Regions from separate parts of the Nonomuraea sp. NPDC049624 genome, predicted to be linked through region 4. Evidence: riboswitches for the same ligand, from Rfam matches in the RefSeq annotation. Region 4 holds a riboswitch; each other region holds the start of a gene.
The links. A riboswitch is a leader RNA that binds a small molecule or an ion and turns the genes downstream of it on or off. The one in region 4 is predicted to bind cyclic di-AMP.

Region 1 (5,802 bases), on a different contig from region 4:
CACGGTCTCCATCGGGCCGAAGTTCACCATGTCGACGGCGCCCAGGCTGACGACCTGCGGGATGCCGGCCCGCCCGGCGGCGGTCAGGCGGTCGGGGCCCGCCGACAACACGCCGCCGACGAGCTCGTCGGCCAGCTCGGTGGTGGTCAGGTCGAGGACCCCGGCGAAGTGGCGGCCGGCCGCCAGCGCCTCCATGGCCCGGCCGCCCGAGCCGGTGGCGTGGAAGACCAGCACCTCGTAGCCCAGGGACTCCAGCCGGGCCCGCGCGGCGTCGACGGCGGGCGTGGTGACGCCGAACATCGTGGCCGCGACCAGCGGTTTGTCCTCCCCGGACGGCTCGGCGCCGGCGTCGTAGGAGGCGGCCATCGCGCTGATCGCGGCGGCGGCGTTGGTCAGGATGCGGCGGGAGACGGAGTTGACGCCCGCGACGTCGACGACGCTGTACATGAGCGTCACGTCGGTCTCCCCGACGTAGGCCGAGACGTCGCCGCTGACCATGGTCGAGACGAGCAGTTTGGGCAGGCCGACGGGCAGCGCCCGCATGACGGCGGCGGCGATGGAGGAGCCGCCGCTGCCGCCGAGCGCGAGCACGCCGCTCAGCTCGCCGCGGGCGTGCAGGTCCGTGGCCAGCGCGGTGGCCCCGGCCGCCATCGCGGCGAGCGCGGCGCCGCGGTCGCCGGCGCTCCTGAGCCGGTCGAGATCGGTGCCCGCGGCGCGCGCCACGGCCTCGGCGGGGACGTCGGCGGCCAGCGCCGGGGCGCCCATGACGCCGGTGTCCATGAGGACGACGCCCTGGCCGGCCCGCATGATCGAATCGCGGACGAGGGCGTACTCCTCCCCCTTGGTGTCGAGGGTGCCCAGCAGCAAGACCGCCATGTCAGACCTCCTACGATCGGCCTTCCGACCTTACCCCGGCGATCTCGGCGTGGCGGATGCCGAGGACGTCCACGCCGTGCTCGGACAGCGGGCGCGTGCCGAAGATGCGGCGTTCCTCCTCGGTGATGGCGACGTCGTTGATGCTGGCCTCGCGGCGGCGCATCAGCCCCGACGCGTCGAACTCCCACTGCTCGTTGCCGTAGCTGCGCCACCACTGGCCGGCGGCGTCGCGGGACTCGTACTGGAAGCGGACGGCGATGCGGTCGCCGGTGACCGCCCACAGCTCCTTGCGCAGGGCGTAGTCCAGCTCGCGGGCCCACTTGCGGCGCAGGAACTCCGCGATCGCGGCGCGGCCGGTGACGAACTCGCCGCGGTTGCGCCACACGGAGTCCTCGGTGTACGCGAGCGCGACGCGGTCGGGGTCGCGGGTGTTCCAGGCGTCCTCGGCGGCCTGGACCTTGATCCGGGCGGTCTCCTCGGTGAACGGCGGGACGGGCGGGCGGGTCATGGGCTGTCCTCTCCGATCGAGAGAACGGTCGTTCTCCCGGCTTGTGCGATAGCGTAGAGAACGAGCGTTCTCCGCGGCAAGCACCTGGAGGGGTGTCATGGATCACGAGCAGCGGTTGCTGGACGCCGCGGGCGACCTCTTCTACCGCCGCGGCGTGCAGGCGGTCGGCATGGACGAGATCCGGGCCGCCTCCGGCGTCTCGCTGAAACGCCTTTACCAGTGTTTCCCGTCGAAGGAGGCGCTGGTCGTGGCCTATCTGCGGCGGCGCGACGAACGCTGGATGGCCTCGCTCACCGCGTACGTGGCGGGTGCCGGCGACCGCATCCCGGCGGTCTTCGCGTGGCTGGAACGCTGGTTCACCGAGGACGACTTCCGCGGCTGCGGGTTCGCCAACGCCTTCGCCGAGCTGGGCGCCGGTTCGGCCGCCGTCCGCACGGCGGTGCGCGAGCACAAGGAGCGCCTGCGCGCCTACCTGCGCTCGCTCGCCGAGGAGGCGGGAGCCGGGGACCCCGCCCTGCTCGCCGAGCAGTTGCTCACCCTGATCGACGGCGCCACGGTGACCGCGATGATCTCCGGGGAGCCGGGCGCGGCCCGCTCGGCCGGACAGGCCGCGGCGGTTCTGGTCCACCGGCACCGGCGGCCCTGAGACGCGAAAGAGCGCACTCCCCGCGGGGAGTGCGCTCTTCGGCAGAGCAGGATCAGGCGGCGTAGGACGGGTAGCCGTAGCCGACGACCTGCGAGGTCGGCCGGACGCGCTGCTCGACCTTGCCGTTGCCGGTGTTGCCCTCGATCGTGGAGATCGTGCCGTCGCCGTTGTCCTTGACGACGAAGCCGACGTGCTGGATGTCGTTCAGGCTCTTGCTGCCGCTCCAGGAGAAGAAGACGACGGCGCCCGGCTTGGCCTCGGTGCCCCAGCGGTCGTTGGCGGCGAACCACTTGGCGTGGGTCACGGTGTAGGCGTCCCAGCCGACCTGCGGGCGGGCGCCGGTCTGCTCGCCGACCCAGGAGACGAACATCGAGCACCAGGGGGCGTTCAGGTACATGGCGCGGTTGCCGCCGTCACGCGCGGCGGTCTCGGCGGCGCGCTGGGAGTCGGCGTACCACTTCTGGAACTTGGTGCCGCCGCCGTTGGCGTCCTCGGAGGTGCCGACCTGAGCGCGGGCCGTGGCCAGCACCTGGGCGGCGGTGACGTTGACCTTGCCCTTGGCGCTCTCGTCGGCGGCGCTGTTCTGCGCGACGCGCGGCTGGGCGGCCACGCCGGCGACCTTGGCGGTCTGGGTTGCGGTGTGGGCGGTGGCGTGGGTGGCGTCGGCGTTCACTGCCGCGTGCGTGCCGAGCACGCCGGCGACGGCGGTCGCGCCGAGAGCGATCTTGGCGAGGTCGAGCTTGTAGGCACGGTGAAGACGGTGCTTGGCCATGAGGGTGTTACTCCTTGAGCTTCCGTGCCGCTTGCCGGGTTAGCTGACGGGTTCGGGCGGGAAGCTGCCCTACGGCACCACGGTGCCGATTCACCCCATTGGACACATGGGTCCCCGGTTCCGCGCACAGGCGGATTCAGCGGTCTCTTGGTCAGGCAAAGGGCTGACGCATCGTCTTCCCGGGCCCCGGAAAGGGCCTGAAGGTATATGTGCGACGCCCAGATGCGGAGATGTCCGCATCGATTCTGTACAACACGGGTCCCGCTTGGGTAATTCCCAGGCAATGCCATCCCTACCTGGGACGACTCCCCGTTCGGCTGGGTACAACCAAGCTACCCGGCGAGTAATTCCCCGGCAAATGGCGGCAATAATTTCGACGCTGCGTGCGAGAAACGCTACGCGCCGAATCGGTTCACGCCACGTGCGCCTTTATCGCCACGCTCGTGAGCGCCAGCAACAATTCCAGATCGGGCTCGGCGTCGACCTGCACGGCGACCCAGGCGCCGTCGCGGCAGGCGTGGACCTGGTCGCACGCCCCCAGATACGGCTCCAGGCGGCCGATGGCGGGGGCGGTGAGCCGTACGTGGATCTCGTCCCGGCCGGCCAGGCGCAGGATCTCGGTTCCGTGTACGGCGAAGGCGACCTGCTGACCGGTGCCGCTGACGTTCAGCGACGGCCAGGACCGTAACTCCGCGACCGCGCGGGCCACGTAGGGTCCGCGTCGCGTGGGCGTCCGCCGCCAGGCGGAGATTCCTGCCACGCTCCAATGCTGAGCCACGGCTCACCCCGCCGTCAGCCCCCGTTCCGGAACCGTTATCCCCTCGTGAACGGGCGTGTCCGGGGTCTGACCGGCACGGTTACGGACACCTGACCGATACGTATTGACGCTCCCCCAGGCAGCGGCTACCGTCGATTCACAACTTAAAGGAAACTTTCCTAATAGTTTCCCCAGAAGTCTCCCATCCCACTCCCCACACACCCCCCAACGGATGTCGGAGCGACATGAAACACACCATTCTGAGCAAGGTCCTGGCGGGAATGGCGGCATTGGCCCTGCCCCTCACCGCGGCCGTGGCCGTCCCGACGCTCGCCTCCGCCAGCACGGTGGCGTACGCGGCGGCCTGGGCCCCGTGGACCGCCTACACGGCGGGCACGGTCGTCACCTACAACGGCGTGGACTACGTCTGCCTCCAGGCGCACACCTCGCAGCCCGGCTGGGAGCCGCCGAACGTGGCGGCGCTGTGGAAGGTCTCCGGTGGCGGCGGCACCGACACGACCGCGCCGTCGGTGCCGGGCAACCTGCGCTCGACCGGCGTCACGGACACGAGCGTGGCCCTGGCCTGGAACGCCTCCACCGACAACGTGGCCGTGACCGGCTACGAGGTCTACCGCGGCGGCACCCTGGTCACCACCGTCACCGGCACCACGTACAACGACACCGGCCTCACCGCGAACACCGCCTACAGCTACACCGTGCGCGCGCGTGACGCGGCCGGCAACCGCTCGGCCAACAGCAACCAGATCTCCGCGACGACCACCGGCGGCGGTGGCGGCGACGACAAGACCCCGCCGTCGGTGCCCGGCAACCTGCGCTCGACCGGCGTCAGCAACAACAGCGTCGCGCTGGCCTGGAACGCCTCCACCGACAACGTGGCGGTCACCGGCTACGAGGTCTACCGCGGCGGCACCCTGATCACCACCGTCACCGGCACCACGTACAACGACACCGGCCTCACCGCCAACACGTCCTACACCTACACCGTGCGCGCGCGTGACGCGGCCGGCAACCGCTCGGCCGACAGCAACCAGATCACCGCGACCACCACGGGCGGCGGCGGTGGCGGCGGCAACAAGGTGCTGGGCTACTTCGTCCAGTGGGGCATCTACCAGCGCGGCTACCACGTCAAGAACATCGACACCAGCGGCTCGGCGGCCAAGCTGACCCACATCAACTACGCGTTCGGCAACGTGCAGAACGGCCAGTGCACGATCGGCGACAGCTACGCCGACTACGACCGCTTCTACCAGGCGGGCGAGAGCGTCGACGGCGTCGCCGACACCTGGGACAACGGCGCGCTGCGCGGCAACTTCAACCAGCTGCGCAAGCTGAAGAAGAAGTACCCCAACCTGAAGGTGCTCTTCTCCTTCGGCGGCTGGACCTGGTCCGGCGGCTTCGGCCAGGCGGCGCAGAACCCGACGGCCTTCGCCGACTCCTGCTACAAGCTGGTGGAGGACCCCCGCTGGGCCGACGTCTTCGACGGCATCGACATCGACTGGGAGTACCCGAACGCCTGCGGCCTGACCTGTGACACCAGCGGCGCGGCGGCGTTCAAGAACGTGATGTCCGCGCTGCGCTCGCGCTTCGGCGCGAACAACCTGGTCACCGCGGCCATCACCGCCGACGGCAACGACGGCGGCAAGATCGACGCGGCCGACTACGGCGGCGCCGCCCAGTACGTCGACTGGTACAACGTCATGACGTACGACTTCTTCGGCGGCTGGGACGCGCAGGGCCCGACCGCCCCGCACTCGCCGCTCACCACCTGGGACAAGATCCCGGTCCCCGGTTTCTACACCGACAACGCCATCCAGAAGCTCAAGAGCAAGGGCGTCCCGGCCGCCAAGCTGCTGCTCGGCATCGGCTTCTACGGCCGCGGCTGGACCGGCGTGACCCAGGCCGCGCCCGGCGGCACGGCGACCGGCCCGGCGCCCGGCACGTACGAGCAGGGCATCGAGGACTACAAGGTCATCAAGACCCGCTGCCCGTCCACCGGCACGGTCGCGGGCACGGCCTACGCCTACTGCGGCAACCAGTGGTGGAGTTACGACACGCCGAGCACCATCGGCGGCAAGATGAGCTACTCGAAGAACCAGGGCCTCGGCGGCGCGTTCTTCTGGGAGCTCAGCGGTGACACCACCAACGCCGAACTCCTCACGGCCATGAAGAACGGCCTCGGATAAGTTCGCACGTCAGGGGCCGGTCCCGGGTTTCGGGGCCGG
Region 2 (5,802 bases), on a different contig from region 4:
CGGCCGGAGTGGGCAGCATCAGCCGCGTCGGGTGCCGGACGACCCGGTACGGCTGACGCCGGTCGAACTCCTCGCATCCCGGCCAGGCGGGGGCGTAGACGGCCACGCCCGGCGTGCGGAGCGCGAGTCCGTGCACGAACGACTGGATGCCGCCCGGCCTGGGCGGGAAGTCGTTCGTCACGAAGACCACGTCGGTCACGGTTCGGGGACGCCGTTCAGTCTCGCCCACGAGCGGGCCAGGGCGATGCGCTCGGGGCTGGAGGGATGGGAGGCATAGAGCACATATTCCACCGCATCCGGCGACAAGTCGGAAATGTTGGTTATGGCGAGGCGTTTCTGCATCGCGACGAACGTGGCCGGATCCCTGGTGAGGTCGAGGGCGTGCACGTCGGCCCGCGCCTCCACGTGCCGCGTGATCAGGTTCTGGGCCGGGTCGGAGACCAGCGAGGCCAGCGTCATCAGCCCCATGAGCACGCCGATGGCGCGCGGGTCGGCCACCGAGGCGATCCCCGTACGCCGCCGCAGCGGCCCGACCAGCAGGAACAGGCCGATCGCGCCGAAGGCGGCCAGCAGGCCGCCGAGCAGCGTGCCGCCGAGCACGTCGGCGTGCTTGGCGTGGCCCAGCTCGTGCGCGACCACCAGCTCGACCTCCGACTCCGGCGCCTTGAGCAGCGTGTCGTACACGACGATCCGGCGGGTGGCCCCGAAGCCCGACACGTACGCGTTGAGCGCCGTGGTGCGCCGCGAGGCGTCGGCGACCAGCACGTCCTCGACCGGGACGCCGTCCCGCTCGGCCATGGCCAGCAGCTCCGACCGCAACGAGCCCTGCGGCATGGAGGTGAAGTCGTTGAACAGCGGCTCGAACACCACCGGATAGACGTACGACACGCCCAGGGTGAGCGCGAAGGCGCCCACGGCGGCCGGGATCCACCAGCGGCGCACCCTGCGCGCCAGCGCCACGAGGGCCAGCAGCATGACGGCCGTCAGCAGCACGCTGACGCCGGTGTTCTTGAGCCGGTCGGCGGTCCAGCCCGCCCAGTCCTGGGTGGACAGGCCGTAGTCGCGCAGGATCGTCTCGAACCACATGCCGAGCGGCCACCTCAGCACCTCGGTGATCGCGGTGAGCACCACCACACCGAGGAGCACCCGCACCCACCACGGGCCCCTGAGCACGCCGAGCACCTTGGCCGCGAACGGTGTCAGGACCAGCAGCCCGGCGAACAGGACCGTGAGGCCGAGCGAGATGTAGCCGGGCAGGGTCGTGGCCGCGTCGAACGCCTGCGCCCTGGCGATCTGGGCGGCGCTGAAGTCGCGGGCGGGGTCGGGGGCGACGGCGGGCGCGCCCGCCGCCAGGACCCGCCAGGGGGTGGTGAACGCGGCCACCGCCAGGATCACGCCGCCGACCAGGACCAGGGCGGCGCCGGCCGCGCGCCTGGAGCGGGATTCCGCGCGTTGGCGTTCGCGGGCGATCAGGTGCTCCGCCGTTCCCGTCAGCTTGCCGGTTCCCGGACGGGGGTCGGCGTCCTCGGTGAGGGGGACGGCGGGGTCGTCCGTGCCCTCGGCGGCCTGCGCGGGGGCCGAGGCGTCGGCGGCGGGGGCGCCGGCGCGGGTCGCGTGGGGGCGGTCGTCGGGGGTGGGGGGCTGGGGGTGACGGGGGTCCTCGGTGTCGGGGTCGGCGTCCGCGTCGGGGCGGGCGTCCGGGCGGGCGTCCGGATCGTCCGGGTCGTCGGGGTGTCCCGGGGATTCGGGGGGCTCGTTGGTGCCGGACGGCTCCTGCGGCGCACCGTCGCCGGGCCGGTCTCCGCCGTCGTCCCTGATGGCCACACCTCCGCCGTGCGCCGCCGTGCCGGGCTCGTCGGCCACTCCGGCGACCGCTCCGGCGGGCTCGTCCCCTTCCCGGGGCGGGTCGTTCCGCTCGCTCATCTGCCTCCCCTTCACGCGAGCTGCTCTCGTACGTACTCGCGCCACCGTGCCGCCAGCGTCTCGGCGGTGAGCCCCACGGAGGCGAGCGCCTGATCGACGCCGGCCACGCGGGCATCACGGTAGAGCCGTACCAGGGTCCCGTCACCGAACCGGTCTGCGAGGAAGCGACACGCCATCCAGGCCTCCTGGTACGCCCGCGCGAGCCGTCCGGGGTCGGCCGCCGTGGGGGCGAAAGTCGCAGGTCCGGGCAACTCGCTCGGCAGCCGGCCGGCCCGTACGTCGGCGGCCAGTTCGGCGGCGGCCGTCCCGACGGGTAGCCCGGCGTCGCGGTAGGCCACGTAGTCGGCGAACCCCTCGTAGAGCCAGACGGGCAGCCGGTCGGTGCCCGCGGCGACGTGGGTGAGCTCATGGGTGAGGACGACGTCGCGTCCCGTGGGGGTGAGCCGGGCGAAGGAGCCGGGCACGACGATCACCCTGGCGCCGTCGGCCACCGCGGCCAGCCCGTCCAGCGGGCCCGTGCCCGCCAGCCCGGCCGCCTCCGCGTCGGAGTCCGGCACGACGACCAGCGCGCGTACCGGCCGGCCGAGCACCGCGGACACCCGCGCTCCGGCGAGGTCCGCGCGGCGGGCCAGATCGGCGAGCACGCCGGGGTCGGCGCGATGCCCCACCACCACGGACCGTGCGCCGCGGGCCACCTGACCGCCGTCGCTCCACAGACCGCGCGCCCCGGCGGGCAGGACGGCGGCGGGCGGCGCGTCGGCGACCACGAGAACCGCCGCCAGCAGCAGGACCGAGAGGAGCAGGCGCGGACCGCGGAGGGACGGACGCACCTGCGAGGACACGGCCCGATGCTAGTAGGCCCACGCCCCTCCCGGCCCCTTCACGAGACCGGCCCCTTACGAGACCAGCCCTTCACGGGCCCGGGCATGCGACAGGCCCCGGCCCGGACCGGGGAGGGTCCGGGCGGGGCCCGTTGTCACGCGCCGGGACGCACCGCGCCGACGAACGACGACTTCCGCCATCCGCCCAGTTTGTCGATGCGCACCCGTTCGCCGGTCCGCGGCGAATGGACCATCTTGCCGTGGCCGACGTACATGCCGACGTGGCCCAGCCCGTTGAAGAACATCAGGTCACCCGGCTTGAGATTGCGCCAGGAGACCTTCCGCTTGATGCGGGCGAACTGGCTGTTCGTCACGCGCGGGAGTCGTACTCCGGCCTTCTTCCAGGCGTACTGGACGAGTCCGGAGCAGTCGAACGCACCAGGGCCCGTGGCCCCGTACCGGTACGGGTCGCCGACCTGATGCTTGGCGACGGCGACGGCCCTGCGGGCCCTCGACGCCTGCCGCGCGGCCTTCGCCGACTTCGCGGACCTGACGGTCTTCGCCGACTTGGCCGACTTCGCAGTGGCCGCCTTGGCGGTGCTGGACACCGCGGTGAGCCTGACGGCCGATTCGCTCACCGTCTGCGCCCCGGCCGGTACGGCATGGAGAACCGCACCTCCGGCCGTCACGGTCATCGTGAGTGCGACGCCCCTCAGGGCGAGACGGGACAGACGGGGGTTATGCAGGGAGGTAGACAGGATTTCTCCTTGTGTCTTCCACGAACGCCTACCGGGTTAGCTGACGGATTCGGGCCTGGAAGTCGCCCTACGGCGCGATGGCGCGCCGATTCACCCCTGATCCCGGGGGATTACGGGATCTTTGGGTCCCCGGCTCCGTGCCTCCTGGCTGCACGGACTCGGCAGGTCGCCACCCGATGTTGTGCCTGAACGGGGATATCGGCGGCGACCGCTGGATTTCTCTCTGGTCCGCATCGGGGGTTCCGATGTCGATCCGCGGTGCGCATGGCTTGCTGACCGCGACGCCAGAAACTACGCCGAGGGGTCAAGATTTGGCAAAGGGAGACACAGCCTGTAAAGATCAGATAAGGGTGGGAGTCAAGGGTGAAACCGCTGCTGGAACCGAGGGTTCCGTTACAGTTTTGTGACCCTTCTCACACTTCCCGGCACACCTGATTGTCAGGGCGCTTTCGCCCCCTTTGTCCCATTCGCCCCAGGGGTCACGCACACCGGTCGGGCGGGGCCGAGTCAGGGGCGGATGGCTCCGACGAGGGGGCGGCCGTAGTCGGCGAGGCGGACGACCTTGACGACGTCACCCGTCTGCGGCGCGTGGACGATCTTGCCGCCGCCCGCGTAGATGCTGACGTGCCCGAGCCCCTCGCTGAAGATCAGGTCCCCCGGCTGGAGGTCTTTGAGGTCCACCTTGCGGCTGGCGCCCCAGGCCCACTGCTGCCAGGTCGTACGCGGCAGCGAGACGCCGGCGGCGCGCCAGGCGGCCTGGGTCAGCCCTGAGCAGTCGTAGCCGCGCGGGCCCGTGCCGCCGAAGATGTACGGCTTGCCGACCTGGGCGAAGGCGAAGTTGAGTACGGCGGCCGCGCTGCCCGAGGCGGGACCGGTGTACTTGATGCCGGTGCTGTTGGGGTTGCCCGGGTTGTAGGCCCCCAGCTTGTCCAGGAGCTTCTTCTGCTGGCCGACCAGCTTCAGCACCTCGGCCCGCTCCTTCTGGACGGCGTCCCGCTCCTTGTCGGCGTCGGCCAGCGCGGTCTCGGCGTTGTCGCGCTCGGCCTTGAGACCCTTGTTCTCCCGGTCGAACGCGGCCAGCTTCTCCAGCCGCTCGCGCGAGAGCTGCCCGGCCATGGCCAGCCCGGCCAGCAGGTTCTCGGGGTCGTTGACGCCGACCATGCCGGGCAGGGAGGTGACGTCCCCGCCCAGCTTGTACGAGTCCACCGCCACCTTGATGATCTCGGCGCGGAGGTCGGCGACCGTCTGCAGCTTCTGCTTGTAGCGGTCGTTCAGCCTGGTGTAGGCGTCCTTGGCCTTCTTGTAGTTCTCGGTCGCCGTGTTGTACCGGTCGACGACCTTGTCGGCCTTGTCGTTGAGCTTGTCCAGCTTGGCCTTGGCCTGTTTGAGAGTGGGCTTGGGATCAGCGAGCGCCGCACCCATCGGAACCGTCATCAGTCCGATCGCGAGACCCGCGGCCACCGCCACCCGGCCAAACCTCACAGCGTCGCCTCCCAGGGATTACACCTGGGGCGAAATAGTACAGAAGTGGCGGGTGGCGTCTCGCCAATAGTGCTAATTCGTAACTTATGCGCGGCCCAACCGGCGCAGCAGCAGACCGGACGGAACCGGTCTGGCACCCATCCGGCGTACGGACTCGGCCACCTCGCGGTCGGAGGAGACGACGGCGATGGCCCGGCCGGGCGGCTCGGCCCGGACGAGCTGGCGGATGAGGTCGTCGGCGATCTCCCCCGGCGCGCTGAAGAGCACCCGCACCCCGCGCGGCGCCACCACCTGCACCGGCGCGTTGAGCTCGGCGCCGTCGAAGACCACCGTCACCTCGACGCGGGTCTGGGCGACCAGCCCGCCGAGGCCGGTCATCAGCCGGTTGCGCTGGTCGGCGAGGGTGAGCGTGCCGTAGCCGGTCTTCGTGACGTTGTAGCCGTCGATGATCAGGTGCACCTGCGGCAGCGCCAGGAGCTGGTCGAGGAGCTGCGGGTCGTCGTCGGCCAGGGCCCGCGCGGGCACGCCGCGCACCCCGGGACGCTCGCCGGTGCTGGCCGCGACCGAGTCGGCGGGCCTGCTGATCGTGGTGGGCAGCGCCAGCTCCCTGCGCAGCCCGGCCGAGGCGTCCTGGAGGGCGTCGAGCAGCACCCTGATGCGGGCGTCCTCGATGCTGCGGCCCTCGCGGGCGGCCCGGCGGGAGGCTTCGAGCTGCCTCTCCACGTCGGCCAGGCGCTCGCGCAGGCGGCGCAGCTCGGCCTCGCCCGCGTTGCCGGCGGTGGAGGCGGCGTGCCGGGCGTCGTCGGCGGCCTGTTCCA
Region 3 (5,802 bases), on a different contig from region 4:
GAAAGCATGGCAGGCATGGACGTCTCCCTCAAAGAGATGATGAGCATCGACGGCTCGATCGGGGCGGCGATCGTCGACCACGGCAGCGGCATGGCGCTCGGCACGCTCGGCGGCTCGAAGGAGCTGGACCTGCAGGTCGCGGCGGCGGGCAACACCGAGGTCATCAAGGCCAAGCTGCGCACGATGGACTCACTGGGCCTCAAGGACGGCATCGAGGACATCCTGATCACGCTGACCGCCCAGTACCACATCATCCGCCCGCTGACCGGCCGCAGCGGCAAGGGCCTGTTCCTCTACCTCGCCCTCGACCGCAACCGGGCCAACCTGGCCCTGGCCCGGCACATGCTCAAGGTCATCGAGGAGAAGCTGGAGCTCTGACGGCCCGCGCCGACAAAGGCTCTGCGGCGGGTCTTGTGGCGGGTCACGCGGCGGGCTCCGGCCGGGCGGGCGTCGCGGAGCCGGTGTGGGCGGTGATCTCGGCGACGATCGCGGGCCAGAGGGGGCGGGGCAGGTCGTGGCCCATGCCGGGGTAGGTGACCAGGCGGGAGTCCGGGATGGCGGCGGCCGTGGCCCGCCCGCCGGCGAGCGGCACGAGCTGGTCGTCCTCGCCGTGGATGACCAGCGCGGGCACCTTCAGCCCGCCCAGCGCGGACGTGCGGTCGCCCGAGGCCATGATGGCGGCGAGCTGGCGGGCGGTGCCGGACGGGTCGTGGCAGCGGTCGAAGGCGAGCCCGGCCAGCCTGGTGACGCGTTCGCGGTCCAGCTCCCAGCCGGGGGACCCGAGCACGGCCCAGGTGCTCAGCGCGCCGGCGACGACCCCCTCGCGGTCGGTCGCGGGCTTGGCGAGGAGCACCGCGGCGGCCGCCTCGGTCGGCGGGGCCGCCTGCGGGCTGGGCGTGGACATGATCGAGGTCAGGCTCAGCACGCGGGCGGGGTGCCGGATGGCCAGCGCCTGGGCGATCATCCCGCCCATCGAGGCGCCGACGACGTGCGCGGCGGGCAGGCCCAGGACGTCCATGAGCCCGGCGCTGTCGTCGGCCAGGTCGTCCAGCACGTACGGCGAGGGCGCACCCCATGCGGGCACGCCCTCGTCGTGGAGGTGGGTGGACAGGCCCGCGTCGCGGTTGTCGAACCTGATGACGTGGTGGCCCTGCTCGGCCAGGAGTTCGCAGAACTCGTCGTCCCAGTGGATGAGCTGGGCGCCGAGTCCCATGATGAGCAGCAGGGGCCTGCCTTCCGGTGAGCCGAAGCTCTCGTAGGCGATCTCGATGCCGTTGGCGGCTGCGCGCTGGATCACAGCGACCAGAATGTCATTCTGGTCGCGAGGCGTAAAGAGTGGTCTGTCCGCAGATCAGTCGTTGAGGAGCTTGCGCAGACGCTCGCCGCCGAGCACCACGCCGCCGCCGGCCAGCACGAGCACGCCGGCCATCACGGTGCCGCCCATCGCGACGGTCTTCCCGACCTGGCCGCCGGCGGAACCGGCCGCGTCGTCGGCGGGCTCTTCGGCCAGCACCTTGGGGGGCTCGGCGGGGTTGTCGTCGAACCTGCCCCATGCGCCGGTGGAGAAGGCCACGGGGTAGTTCTTCTTGCCCTTGCCGTCGCCCCACTTGGTGATGACGTAGTCGATCTTGATGTGGCCCTGGCCGCCGTTGCCGTCCACGCCGAGCGTGTCGGGGTTGAAGGTGCCGCCGGTCAGCTCGGCGAAGGTCTTGGCGTCGAGGTCGAGCATGACGCCACGGCTGGAGGGCTCGCCGGGGCCGCGGTCGCCCACGAAGAACGGCATCTTCTTGCCGTTGTAGGTCACGTAACCCTCGGTCATGAGGGGCCAGCTGGGGCTGGCGGCCAGGCCCTTCTGCATGGGCTTGCCGCTGGCCGGCAGGCCGGTGTCGCCGGCGCGGCCGGAGGAGTCGTCCCAGAAGTAGGAAGCCTTCGTGGAACCCTTGAGCAGGATCTTCTGGTCGTCGCCGGTGTCGGCGTGGGCGCCGGTGGCGGAGATCGTCAGCGCGCCCATGGCGGACACGGACAGCAGAGCGAGAGAGCGCAGGCCAAATCGAGACATGAAGCAGTGAAGTCCTTCGCGAGGGGACAGGGGGAACGCGCGTGACTACGGTGCGTAACCGGGCAGAGCGCCGAAAAGGTGGTTACGCGGCGCGTGGGGGAAGTCAGGGAAGAGACCGCTCAGCAGGCGGTCGTCACTACACTGTCCGGGGGTACGACGAGGTGGTACATGCGTGAAGTCCTCTCCATCTCGCCTACCGGGTTAGCTGACGGGTTCGGGCGTGGAGATGCCCTACCGGCACGTGGCCGGATTCACCCCAATGAGATGGGTCCCCGGTTCCCGACAAGTCGGGATTCGGCGCCAGCTGTCGTCCCTCTCCTGGTAGGGACTACGCCACCAGCTGGTAATTGGTTAAGACCGTACCCAGAGATTCGGACAAATACAAACGAATCGTCATGAACCGGGTAAAGATCTACCTATCACGGCAAAGAGAAAGGGGGCACGGCATGCCGTACCCCCTGCTAAATCGGGCCTTTCAGCCGCCGCTCTTGCGCCTGAAGGATCTTTTACTCGCTGCCGGACCGTGCGCCCCGTGGATCTTCGACGGGTCCACGCCCCTGCCACCCGCGGCCGAGTCGGCCTGCTGCCCGCGCTTGCGTTCCAACGCCTCGCGGAACTTGCGCTTCATCTCGTCCTCGGGAGTCTCGCTGACTTCCGGCTCCGGTGTTTCCGCCATGAGGACCTCCTGGTTCTGGGGACATCCACAGCTTCGCACGACGTCGCTTACGACGCGAAACCGGCCTCCACTCTGCTCTCCGCGGCGGGCGCCTGCTCCAGCCGCCTGCCGGGCATCATGACCAGCGCGACCAGGGCGATCACCGCGCCCGCCACGCCCAGCGACGGGATGACCACGGCCGCCGCCGAGGCGTGCGCGGCCGCGAGCCCGTGGACGGGCGCGTCCGTGGTGATGACCGACGTGTACGCGGTGCCGGCCAGCGCCAGCGCCACGGAGCCGCCGATCTGCCGGAAGAAGGTGAGGTTGGCCGAGGCCGTGCCGATGTACCGCGGCGGGACGGCCTGCTGCACGGCCACGGTCAGCCCCGACAACATCGGCCCCATGCCGAGCCCGAGCAGCGCCATCCACCCGGCCAGCAGCAGGCCGTCGGTGCGCACGGTGAGGTTCAGGCAGAGCAGGCTGCCGGCTGCCAGCAGGAACGGCGCCCCGACCAGCCACGGCTTGTACGTGCGCGTCCTGGACATCAGCGTGCCCATGAGCGCGCTGCCCGCCACCATGGCCAGCGTCATCGGGTAGATCCTCAGCCCCGACTCGGTGGCGCTGACGCCCAGCGCCTGCTGGAAGTAGCGGGGCAGGAACACCACGCCGGCGTACATGCAGAAGGCGGTGAAGAAGGAGGTCGCGTTGACCAGCGTGTAGGTACGGTCCCGGAACAGGTGCATCGGCATGACCGGGTTCGCCGCCCGCAACTCGACCAGTACGAACGCGGCCAGCAGCACCAGCGCCAGCAGGATCGGCCCGGCCACGGACGGGGACGTCCAGGAGTTGCCGTCCAGGCCCTTCTCGGTCAGGCCGAGCAGCAGGGCGCTGATGGCCACGCTGAACACCGCGATGCCCGCGTAGTCCGGCCGGCCCCCGCCGCCGGTGCCCGCACGGAACGGCAGCCGCAGCACCACGATCGCGATCAGCACGATCCCGAGCGGCACGTTCACGTAGAAGGCCCACCGCCAGCTCGCGTGGTCGGTGAACAACCCGCCCAGGAAGGGCCCGGCCAGGTACGTCAACGCCATCACGCCGCCGAGCGCGCCCTGCACGCGGGCGCCGTTGCGGCCGGGCGGGAACATCTCCATCACCAGGGCCAGCGACAGCGGCAACAACGCGCCCGCGCCCAGCCCCTGCACGGCGCGGAAGGCGATGAGCTGGGTCATGTCCTGGGCGAGCCCGCACAACGCCGATCCGACGACGAACACCGACATCCCGACGAGCAGCAGCGGCTTCCTGCCGTGCTGGTCGGAGAGCCGGCCGTACAGCGGCACGGTCACCGTGGAGGTGAGCAGATAGGCCGTGACCACCCAGGTGTAGAGCCGGGTGCCGCCCAGCTCGCCGGTGATGCGGGGCAGCGCGGTGCCGACGATCGTCTGGTCGAGCATCGCCAGGAACATCCCGCCGAGCACCGCCAGCAACACCAGCCCGTTGCCCTTGGTCTTCATGTCATTAGTCACAGGTGAAGATTGATATGTAAGAGCTGACATGTCAAGCCTTCGCTATGCTGGCGGACATGTCCCTGCGGATCGCGCTCCTCGGCCTGCTCGCCACCAAAGGCCCGGCCAGCGGCTATGACCTGGCCAAGAAGTTCGAGCACTCGCTCAACCACGTCTGGCAGGCGGGGCACACGCAGATCTATCCGGAGCTGGTCAAGATGGCCGCCGACGGCCTGGTGACGGTCGAGCACGAGGGCGCCCGGGGCCGCAAGATCTACGCCATCACCCCCGAGGGCCGCACGCTGGTCACCGAGTGGCTGGTCGGCCACGACCCGTCGGCGACCGTGCGCAGCGAGACCGCCCTCCAGGCGTTCCTGCTGGCGCTGCTCGACGCCGAGCAGGCCGCCGCCGTGGTCGAGCGCATCAAGGGCCACTTCCAGGCCCGCCTCGCGGTGCTCGACTGCCAGCCCGAGGGCCTGTTCGGCAAGTACGCCCTCTCCCTGGGCCTGCACCAGGCGCGCTCCGGCATCGAGTGGGCCGACGAGACCCTGGCCGCCCTGCGGCGCGAAGGGTAAAACGGAACTCTGCGGTTCCTGGTGTTGCGTTGGAGAAGCGCCGGATATACACCCAGGCATGATGCTCAACCTCCCAGTACGGCGATGAGCCTCCTGGGTCGTGACCTGGCGATCGACCTCGGCGCGGCCGGCACGAGGATCTACGCCAAGGGCAGGGGCATCGTGCTGGACGAGCCGTCGGTCGTCCTGCGCGACCGGCGGACGGGCAAGGTCGTCGGCTTCGGCGCCGATGCCGTGACCGGCGCTGACGGCGCTGACGGCGCTGACGGCGCTGACGGCGCTGACGGCGTTGACGGAGTTGACGGCGCTGACGGCGAGACGTACTGGCCGATCAGCGACGGCCTGCCCCAGGACGGCGAGCTCGCCCGGCGCATGATCAGGCACTTCCTGCGCAAGGTGCACCGGCACCCCTTCCCCCGGCCGCGCCTGGTGATGGCCGTGCCGGACGAGTTCACGCCGATCGAGCGGGTGGCGCTGCGCGACGCCGGCTTCGAGGCGGAGGCCCGCGGGATCCTGCTGGTCAAGCACGCGATCGCCGCCGCGCTCGGCGCGGGCCTGCCGGTGCGCGACGGCAGCGGGCACATGGTCGTCGACATCGGCCGGGACGCCACCAGGGTCGCCGTGCTGTCCTGCGGGGCCGTGGTCGCCGCCGGAACCGTGCGCGGCGGCGGCAACGCCGTGACCCGCGCCGTCGCCCGCCTGGTCGAGGACGAGCACGGCCTGCTGGCCGACGAGCGGGAGGCCGAGGCGGCCAAGCTGCGCGCGACGCGGGAGCCGACCGGGAACGTGCTGATCCGCGGCAGGGACGCCGGCACCGGCGAGGAGCGCGCGGTGGCGCTGCCCGCGGCGCGCGTGCGCGAGGCGGCCGTCCAGCCGGTCGAGCACATCGTGCGGGCCGCCGAGCACACCATGGAACGCTGCCCTCCCGAGCTGACCGCCGATCTGGGCGAGCGCGGAATGGTGCTGGTCGGCGGCGGTGCGCTGCTGCCCGGCCTGCGCCGGCGGCTGCAG
Region 4 (5,802 bases):
CGACGGCCTGGGCGTTCGAGGTGAAGTGCACGGCGTGCAGGCCGGCCGCGCGGGCGCCCTCGACGTACGGCTCGTGGTCGTCGAGGAACACCGTGGCGGCGGGGTCGGCGCCGAGGGCGTCGCAGGCCGTCCGGTAGATGCGCGGGTCCGGTTTGCGCACGCCCGCCTCGTGCGAGTAGACGATGTGGTCCACCAGGCCGGCGTATCCGTACGCGGCCTGCTCGCGTTCCCTGGCGCCGACGTAGCTGTTGCTCACCAGGCCCGTGCGGTAGCGCGGACGCAGGGCGCCCAGGTACGCCATGAGCTCGGCGTTGGGGGTGCCGAGGTACTCCGTCCAGACGTCGGCCATGAACGCCCCCGCGTGCGCGCCGAGCACCTTGGCCACCTCGGCATCGGCCTGCTCCTCCGTGATCTCGCCGACCATCCCGGCCAGCCAGGTCGGCTCCAGCTGCGCGTCGATGTGCCCGGCGGCCAGGCCGAGCCGCTCCTCCCATCTGGCCGTCACGCCCAGGGACGGCGTCAGCTCCAGCACTCCGCCGATGTCGAACACGACCGCATCGATTTTCATACACTCCTCCTGTGAACTGTTTCAACCAAGGTAAAGAAGGAACGTGTCCGTGTCCATACCCTTGACGGCTCACAGAGGCGGCTCAAACTGAAACGGTGATCCCTGGCAACTGGTACAACATCGTTCCCGATCTTCCCGTGCCGCCTCCGCCGCCCCTGCACCCCGGCACCCGCCGTCCTGTCGGGCCGGACGACCTCGCGCCGCTGTTCCCCATGGAGCTCATCGCGCAGGAGGTCAGCGGCGACCGCTACGTGCCCATCCCCAAGGAGGTCATCGACGTCTACCGGCTGTGGCGGCCCACGCCGCTGATCAGGGCGCACCGGCTGGAGAAGGCCCTCGACACGCCGGCCCGCATCTACTACAAGTACGAGGGCGTCTCACCGGCCGGGTCGCACAAGGCGAACACCGCCGTGCCGCAGGCGTACTACAACGCCAAGGAAGGCGTGCGGCTGCTGACCACGGAGACCGGCGCGGGACAGTGGGGGTCGGCCCTGGCGTTCGCCTGCGCCCAGTTCGACGTCGAATGCCGGATCTGGATGGTTCGGGCGTCCTACGACCAGAAGCCGTACCGGCGCTCGCTCATGCGCGTGTACGGCGCCACCGTCAACCCCAGCCCCTCACCCCTCACCGGCGCGGGCAGCAAGGCGCTGGCCGACGACCCCGCCTCCCCCGGCAGCCTGGGCCTGGCGATCAGCGAGGCGGTCGAGGTGGCCGCCGCGACCCCCGAGGCCCGGTACGCGCTCGGCTCGGTGCTGAACCACGTCCTGATGCACCAGACGGTGATCGGCGAGGAGGCCCTGGCGCAGCTGCCGGAGCTGCCGGACCTGGTCATCGGCTGCACCGGCGGCGGCTCCAACTTCGCCGGTCTCGCCTTCCCCTTCCTGCGGGAGAAGCTGGCCGGACGGATCGGCATCCGGTTCAGGGCCGTCGAGCCGGCCGCCTGCCCGTCGTTCACCCGCGGCGTGTACGCCTACGACTTCGGCGACACCGCCGGGCTGACGCCGCTGCTGAAGATGCACACCCTCGGGCACTCCTTCGTCCCCGACCCGATCCACGCCGGCGGGCTGCGCTATCACGGCATGGCGCCGCTGCTGTCCCACATGTACGAGCTGGGCCTGTTCGAGGCGGTGACCCGTACCCAGAGCGAGTGTTTCGAGGCGGGTGTGCGCTTCGCACGGACCGAGGGCATCGTCCCGGCCCCCGAGCCCACGCACGCGCTGGCCGAGACCATCGCCGAAGCGCTGCGCTGCAAGGAGAGCGGCGAGGAGAAGGTGATCCTCACCGCGCTGTGCGGGCACGGCCACTTCGACCTGGCCGCCTACGACCGCCACCTGGCCGGCGAACTGGAGGACTACTCGCTTCCGCAGGAGCGCCTCGACCAGGCGCTCACCGAACTGCCCGGCTGAAGACGACATGGGTGGCCGCGAGAGCGCGGCCACCCGTGTTCAGTTCGCGTTCGGGCGCTTCCTGTGGTTCGCCTTCTTCTTCTTGCGCGCCCTGCCCTTGCGTGCACGTTTCGCCATGGGCTCACCTCCAGCGGTCGGGATCGTGACCCTCAAGGTCTCCCCTGCCCGCGGCTCGCACAAGCGATACGCCGTGACCTAACATTCCTCAACAAACTCGTGTCATAATTTGGTGGAATCTGTTGGAAGGGGTGGGCGTGCTCGCACAGCAGCGTCAGCAGACGATCCTGGAACGCGTACGCAGCAGCGGCGGCGTCCGGGTGGCCGACCTCGTGCGCGAGCTCGGCGTCTCCGACATGACGATACGCCGCGACCTTGAGGTGCTGGCCGAGCGCGGGCTGCTGGAGAAGGTTCATGGCGGCGCGACGGCCCTCGGCCCCGGCTCGACCGAGGAGCCGGGCTTCACCGCCAAGTCCGCCCGCCAGCAGCAGGAGAAGGAGGCCATCGCGCGGCACGCGGCCACTCTCGTCCGGCCGGGCACCGCCGTGGCGCTCTCCGCCGGCACCACCATATGGGCGCTGGCCCACCATCTGGTCGCGGTGCCCGAGCTGACCGTGATCACCAATTCGATCCCCGTCGCCGAGGTCTTCCACCGCAACCCGCGCGCCGACCGCACGGTCGTGCTGACCGGCGGCGTGCGCACCCCCTCCGACGCGCTCGTCGGCCCCGTGGCGGTGGCGGCCATCCGCCGCCTGCACGTGGACACGCTCTTCCTCGGGGTGCACGGCATGAGCCTGCGCGCCGGGTTCACCACGCCCAACCTGCTGGAGTCCGAGACCGACAGGGAGCTGGTGGCCGCGGCGCACCGGCTGGTGGTCCCCGCCGACCACACCAAGTGGAACACGGTCGGCATCAGCACGATCGCCGAGCTGACCGAGGCCGACGTGGTCATCAGCGACGCGGGGCTGCCCGAGGAAGCACGCACCGAACTGGCCGAACGGGCCGGAGAACTGATCATCGCGGAGGGCACGCCTTGAAGCGCACCATCACCCACCTGGCAGACGGCCGAGAGCTGATCTACTTCGACCGGCGCGACGACGCCGACCGGAGCGCGATCGACCGGCGGCCGCTCGACCCGCGGCCGGTGGCCTCCGAGCTGCGTTACGACCCGCTGACCGAGGAGTGGATCGCGATCGCCGGCCATCGGCAGACACGCACGTTCCTGCCGCCGGCCGACGAGTGCCCGTTGTGCCCGTCGTCCGACACGCGGGCGTCGGAGATCCCGGCCCACGACTATGACGTGGTGGTGTTCGAGAACCGCTTTCCCTCTTTCTCCGGAAATTTTGGGACTTACGGGGATGTCGGCGGCCTGAGTGAGGTGCGGCCGGGTGTCGGGCGGTGTGAGGTGGTCTGCTTCACCTCCGACCACTCCTCCTCCTTCTCCAGGCTCTCCAACGCCCAGGTCAGGCTGGTGATGGAGGCGTGGGCCGACCGCACGGCCGAGCTGTCCGGCATCGAGGGCGTCGAGCAGGTGTTCTGCTTCGAGAACAGGGGTGAGGAGATCGGCATCACGCTCCCCCACCCGCACGGGCAGATCTACGCCTACCCCTACGTGACCCCGCGCACCAAGCTCCAGCTCGGGGCCGCCTCGCGGCACACGGGCGGCAACCTGTTCGCCGACGTGCTGGCCGCCGAGCGGGCCGCCGGCACGCGGGTGGTGGCCGCCAACGAGCTCTGGACGGCGTTCGTCCCGGCCGCCGCGCGCTGGCCGTTCGAGGTGCACGTGTATCCGCACCGGCAGGTGCCCGACCTGGCGGCGCTGTCGGAGGAGGAGCGGGCCGCGTTCGCGCCGCTGTACACCTCGGTGCTGCGGGCGCTCGACGCGCTGTTCGGGGTGGCGATGCCGTACATCTCGGCCTGGCACCAGGCGCCGGTGCGGTACGGCCGCGAGCTGGCCTACCTGCACCTGGAGCTGTTCAGCATCAGGCGGGCGCCCGGGAAGCTGAAGTACCTGGCGGGCTCGGAGTCGGCCATGGGTGCCTTCGTCAACGACGTGCTGCCGGAGGAGGCGGCACGCATGTTGCGATCACGAATTGATCACTAATTGGTTTCTCATTAAAGTCGCATGACTCGTGATCTACCACTAATATCCCGTTAGACACCGGCCATAACGGTCGTTGTACGCCTAATCCCGGGCGTGTTGCCCGGGAGCCGGGGACCCATCGCATCCGGGGTGAATCCGCGCAAGTGGTAGGGAATGCTCCCGTGCCCGAACCCGTCAGCTAACCCGGCCGGCAGAGGGAGAGGAACAACCACGTGGCGGCTTCGTCCCCCGCGAGTCTTGCCGTCGGTCTCATCACCGCCACCGCCCTGCTCGTCCAGCCGGCCGCCGCCTCAGTCTCGGCGTCAGCCGCGCCCAAGCCGTCGGAGGCGCAGCTGCGGGCCCAGCTCAAGCAGCTCAACCGCAAGGTCGACAAGCTGATCGAGACGTACAACCTCAAGCGGGTCGAGCTGGCCAAGGCCCAGCAGGCCGCTACCGCGGCCCAGCAGCGGCTCACCGCCGCCGAGCAGGCGGTCGCCACGGCCGAGCAGCGGGTCGCCGAGATCGCCCGGCTGCGCTACCAGAGCCGCGACGCCTCCCTGCCGGGCTTCATGCTGACCCCGGACGGCGGCGGCGCGGCCGTGCTCGAACAGCTCACCGCCGAGCAGCAGGCGGTCGTGGACAGCGTGGCCAAGGCCCGCGACGACCAGAAGAAGGCCGCCACGGCCGCCGCCGCGCTCGCGACGCAGCTGAAGGCGGGCACGGCGGAGGTGGCCGAGCAGCGCGACGACGCCCAGGACGTCATCGACGACATCAAGAAGAAGCTCCAGGACCTCGTGCCGTTCGGGCCGGGCAAGAAGTCCGACGGGAGCTGGGCGCCCGAGCTGCCGGCCGGCTCGGACAACATCACGCCGCGCACCCGGCTGATGCGCGCGCAGGTGCAGAAGAACTTCTCGCTGCCGTACGAGGTGGGCTGCTTCCGGGCCGGCTCCAGCGGCGAGCACCCGCTCGGCCGGGCCTGCGACTTCATGATGAGCACGGGCGGCACCATGCCGAGCGCCGTCAACAACGCGCTCGGCGACCGGCTGGCCGACTGGGCCCTGAAGAACAAGGCCAAGCTGGGCGTCAAGTACGTGATCTGGAAGCAGCGCATCAACCAGGGCTCGGGCTGGCGCTCGATGTCCGACCGCGGCAGCATCACCGAGAACCACTACGACCACGTGCACATCTCGATGAACTAGCCGCGGGGCCGGCGGCTCAGCGGATGCCGGTCAGCTTGTCGGGGTTGGTGACGGAGTAGACGGCGGCGATCCGGTCGCCCTCGGGCGTGAGATCGACGACGACCACGGCCAGCGGGCCGTCACCGGAGAAGACCAGCGCGCACGGATCCCCGGCCACCCGCCGGTAGCGCAGGTCCACCGCGCCGGGGGTCAGCGTCGCGGCCACGGACATGAAGATCGCGGCCACCTCGTCCCGGCCGTGGACCGGGTGCAGGCTGGTGGCGGGCCCCTTGCCGCCGCCGTCGGTCCACAGGGTCACCTCCGGCGCCAGCACCTCCAGCAAAGCCCGCAGGTCACCGCCGAGGGCCGCCGCGGCGAACCGCTCGGTCACCTCGGCGTGCACGCCGGGCTCGGTCCGGTGACGCGGACGGCGGGCATGAACGTGGCGACGGGCGCGGGCCGCGAGCTGCCGGACGGCCGCCGGCGTGCGCCCGAGGATGTCGGCCGTCTCCGGATGGCTGAACCCGAACACCTCGTGCAGCACGAAGACGGCTCGTTCCAGCGGTGACA

Region 1: linked by a shared signal. The riboswitch ahead of AB0J76_RS30170 (CHAP domain-containing protein) and the one ahead of AB0J76_RS38150 (hypothetical protein) in region 4 are both predicted to bind cyclic di-AMP.
Region 2: linked by a shared signal. The riboswitch ahead of AB0J76_RS26375 (C40 family peptidase) and the one ahead of AB0J76_RS38150 (hypothetical protein) in region 4 are both predicted to bind cyclic di-AMP.
Region 3: linked by a shared signal. The riboswitch ahead of AB0J76_RS33040 (hypothetical protein) and the one ahead of AB0J76_RS38150 (hypothetical protein) in region 4 are both predicted to bind cyclic di-AMP.

The regions. Positions count from the first base shown of each region.
Region 1 is NZ_JBFAOR010000007.1:487,915-493,716, reverse strand. Features, by position in the region: gene AB0J76_RS30185 (Tm-1-like ATP-binding domain-containing protein) at 1-876, opposite strand, end outside; gene AB0J76_RS30180 (nuclear transport factor 2 family protein) at 887-1,384, opposite strand; gene AB0J76_RS30175 (TetR/AcrR family transcriptional regulator) at 1,482-2,030, shown strand; gene AB0J76_RS30170 (CHAP domain-containing protein) at 2,083-2,802, opposite strand; cyclic di-AMP (ydaO/yuaA leader) riboswitch at 2,817-2,954, opposite strand; gene AB0J76_RS30165 (luciferase family protein) at 3,215-3,562, opposite strand; gene AB0J76_RS30160 (glycosyl hydrolase family 18 protein) at 3,805-5,763, shown strand.
Region 2 is NZ_JBFAOR010000006.1:363,006-368,807, forward strand. Features, by position in the region: gene AB0J76_RS26360 (glycosyltransferase family 4 protein) at 1-199, opposite strand, end outside; gene AB0J76_RS26365 (M48 family metallopeptidase) at 196-1,923, opposite strand; gene AB0J76_RS26370 (hypothetical protein) at 1,935-2,765, opposite strand; gene AB0J76_RS26375 (C40 family peptidase) at 2,900-3,382, opposite strand; cyclic di-AMP (ydaO/yuaA leader) riboswitch at 3,513-3,676, opposite strand; gene AB0J76_RS26380 (NlpC/P60 family protein) at 4,010-4,936, opposite strand; gene AB0J76_RS26385 (NYN domain-containing protein) at 5,069-5,802, opposite strand, start outside.
Region 3 is NZ_JBFAOR010000008.1:421,325-427,126, reverse strand. Features, by position in the region: gene AB0J76_RS33050 (hypothetical protein) at 7-378, shown strand; gene AB0J76_RS33045 (alpha/beta hydrolase) at 422-1,297, opposite strand; partial or broken gene AB0J76_RS33040 (hypothetical protein) at 1,583-2,011, opposite strand; cyclic di-AMP (ydaO/yuaA leader) riboswitch at 2,235-2,369, opposite strand; gene AB0J76_RS33035 (DUF5302 domain-containing protein) at 2,535-2,735, opposite strand; gene AB0J76_RS33030 (MDR family MFS transporter) at 2,783-4,237, opposite strand; gene AB0J76_RS33025 (PadR family transcriptional regulator) at 4,294-4,791, shown strand; gene AB0J76_RS33020 (rod shape-determining protein) at 4,876-5,802, shown strand, end outside.
Region 4 is NZ_JBFAOR010000010.1:350,773-356,574, reverse strand. Features, by position in the region: gene AB0J76_RS38170 (HAD family phosphatase) at 1-568, opposite strand, end outside; partial or broken gene AB0J76_RS38165 (TrpB-like pyridoxal phosphate-dependent enzyme) at 658-1,974, shown strand; gene AB0J76_RS38160 (DeoR/GlpR family DNA-binding transcription regulator) at 2,229-3,008, shown strand; gene galT (galactose-1-phosphate uridylyltransferase) at 3,005-4,075, shown strand; cyclic di-AMP (ydaO/yuaA leader) riboswitch at 4,144-4,282, shown strand; gene AB0J76_RS38150 (hypothetical protein) at 4,288-5,253, shown strand; gene sigJ (RNA polymerase sigma factor SigJ) at 5,270-5,802, opposite strand, start outside.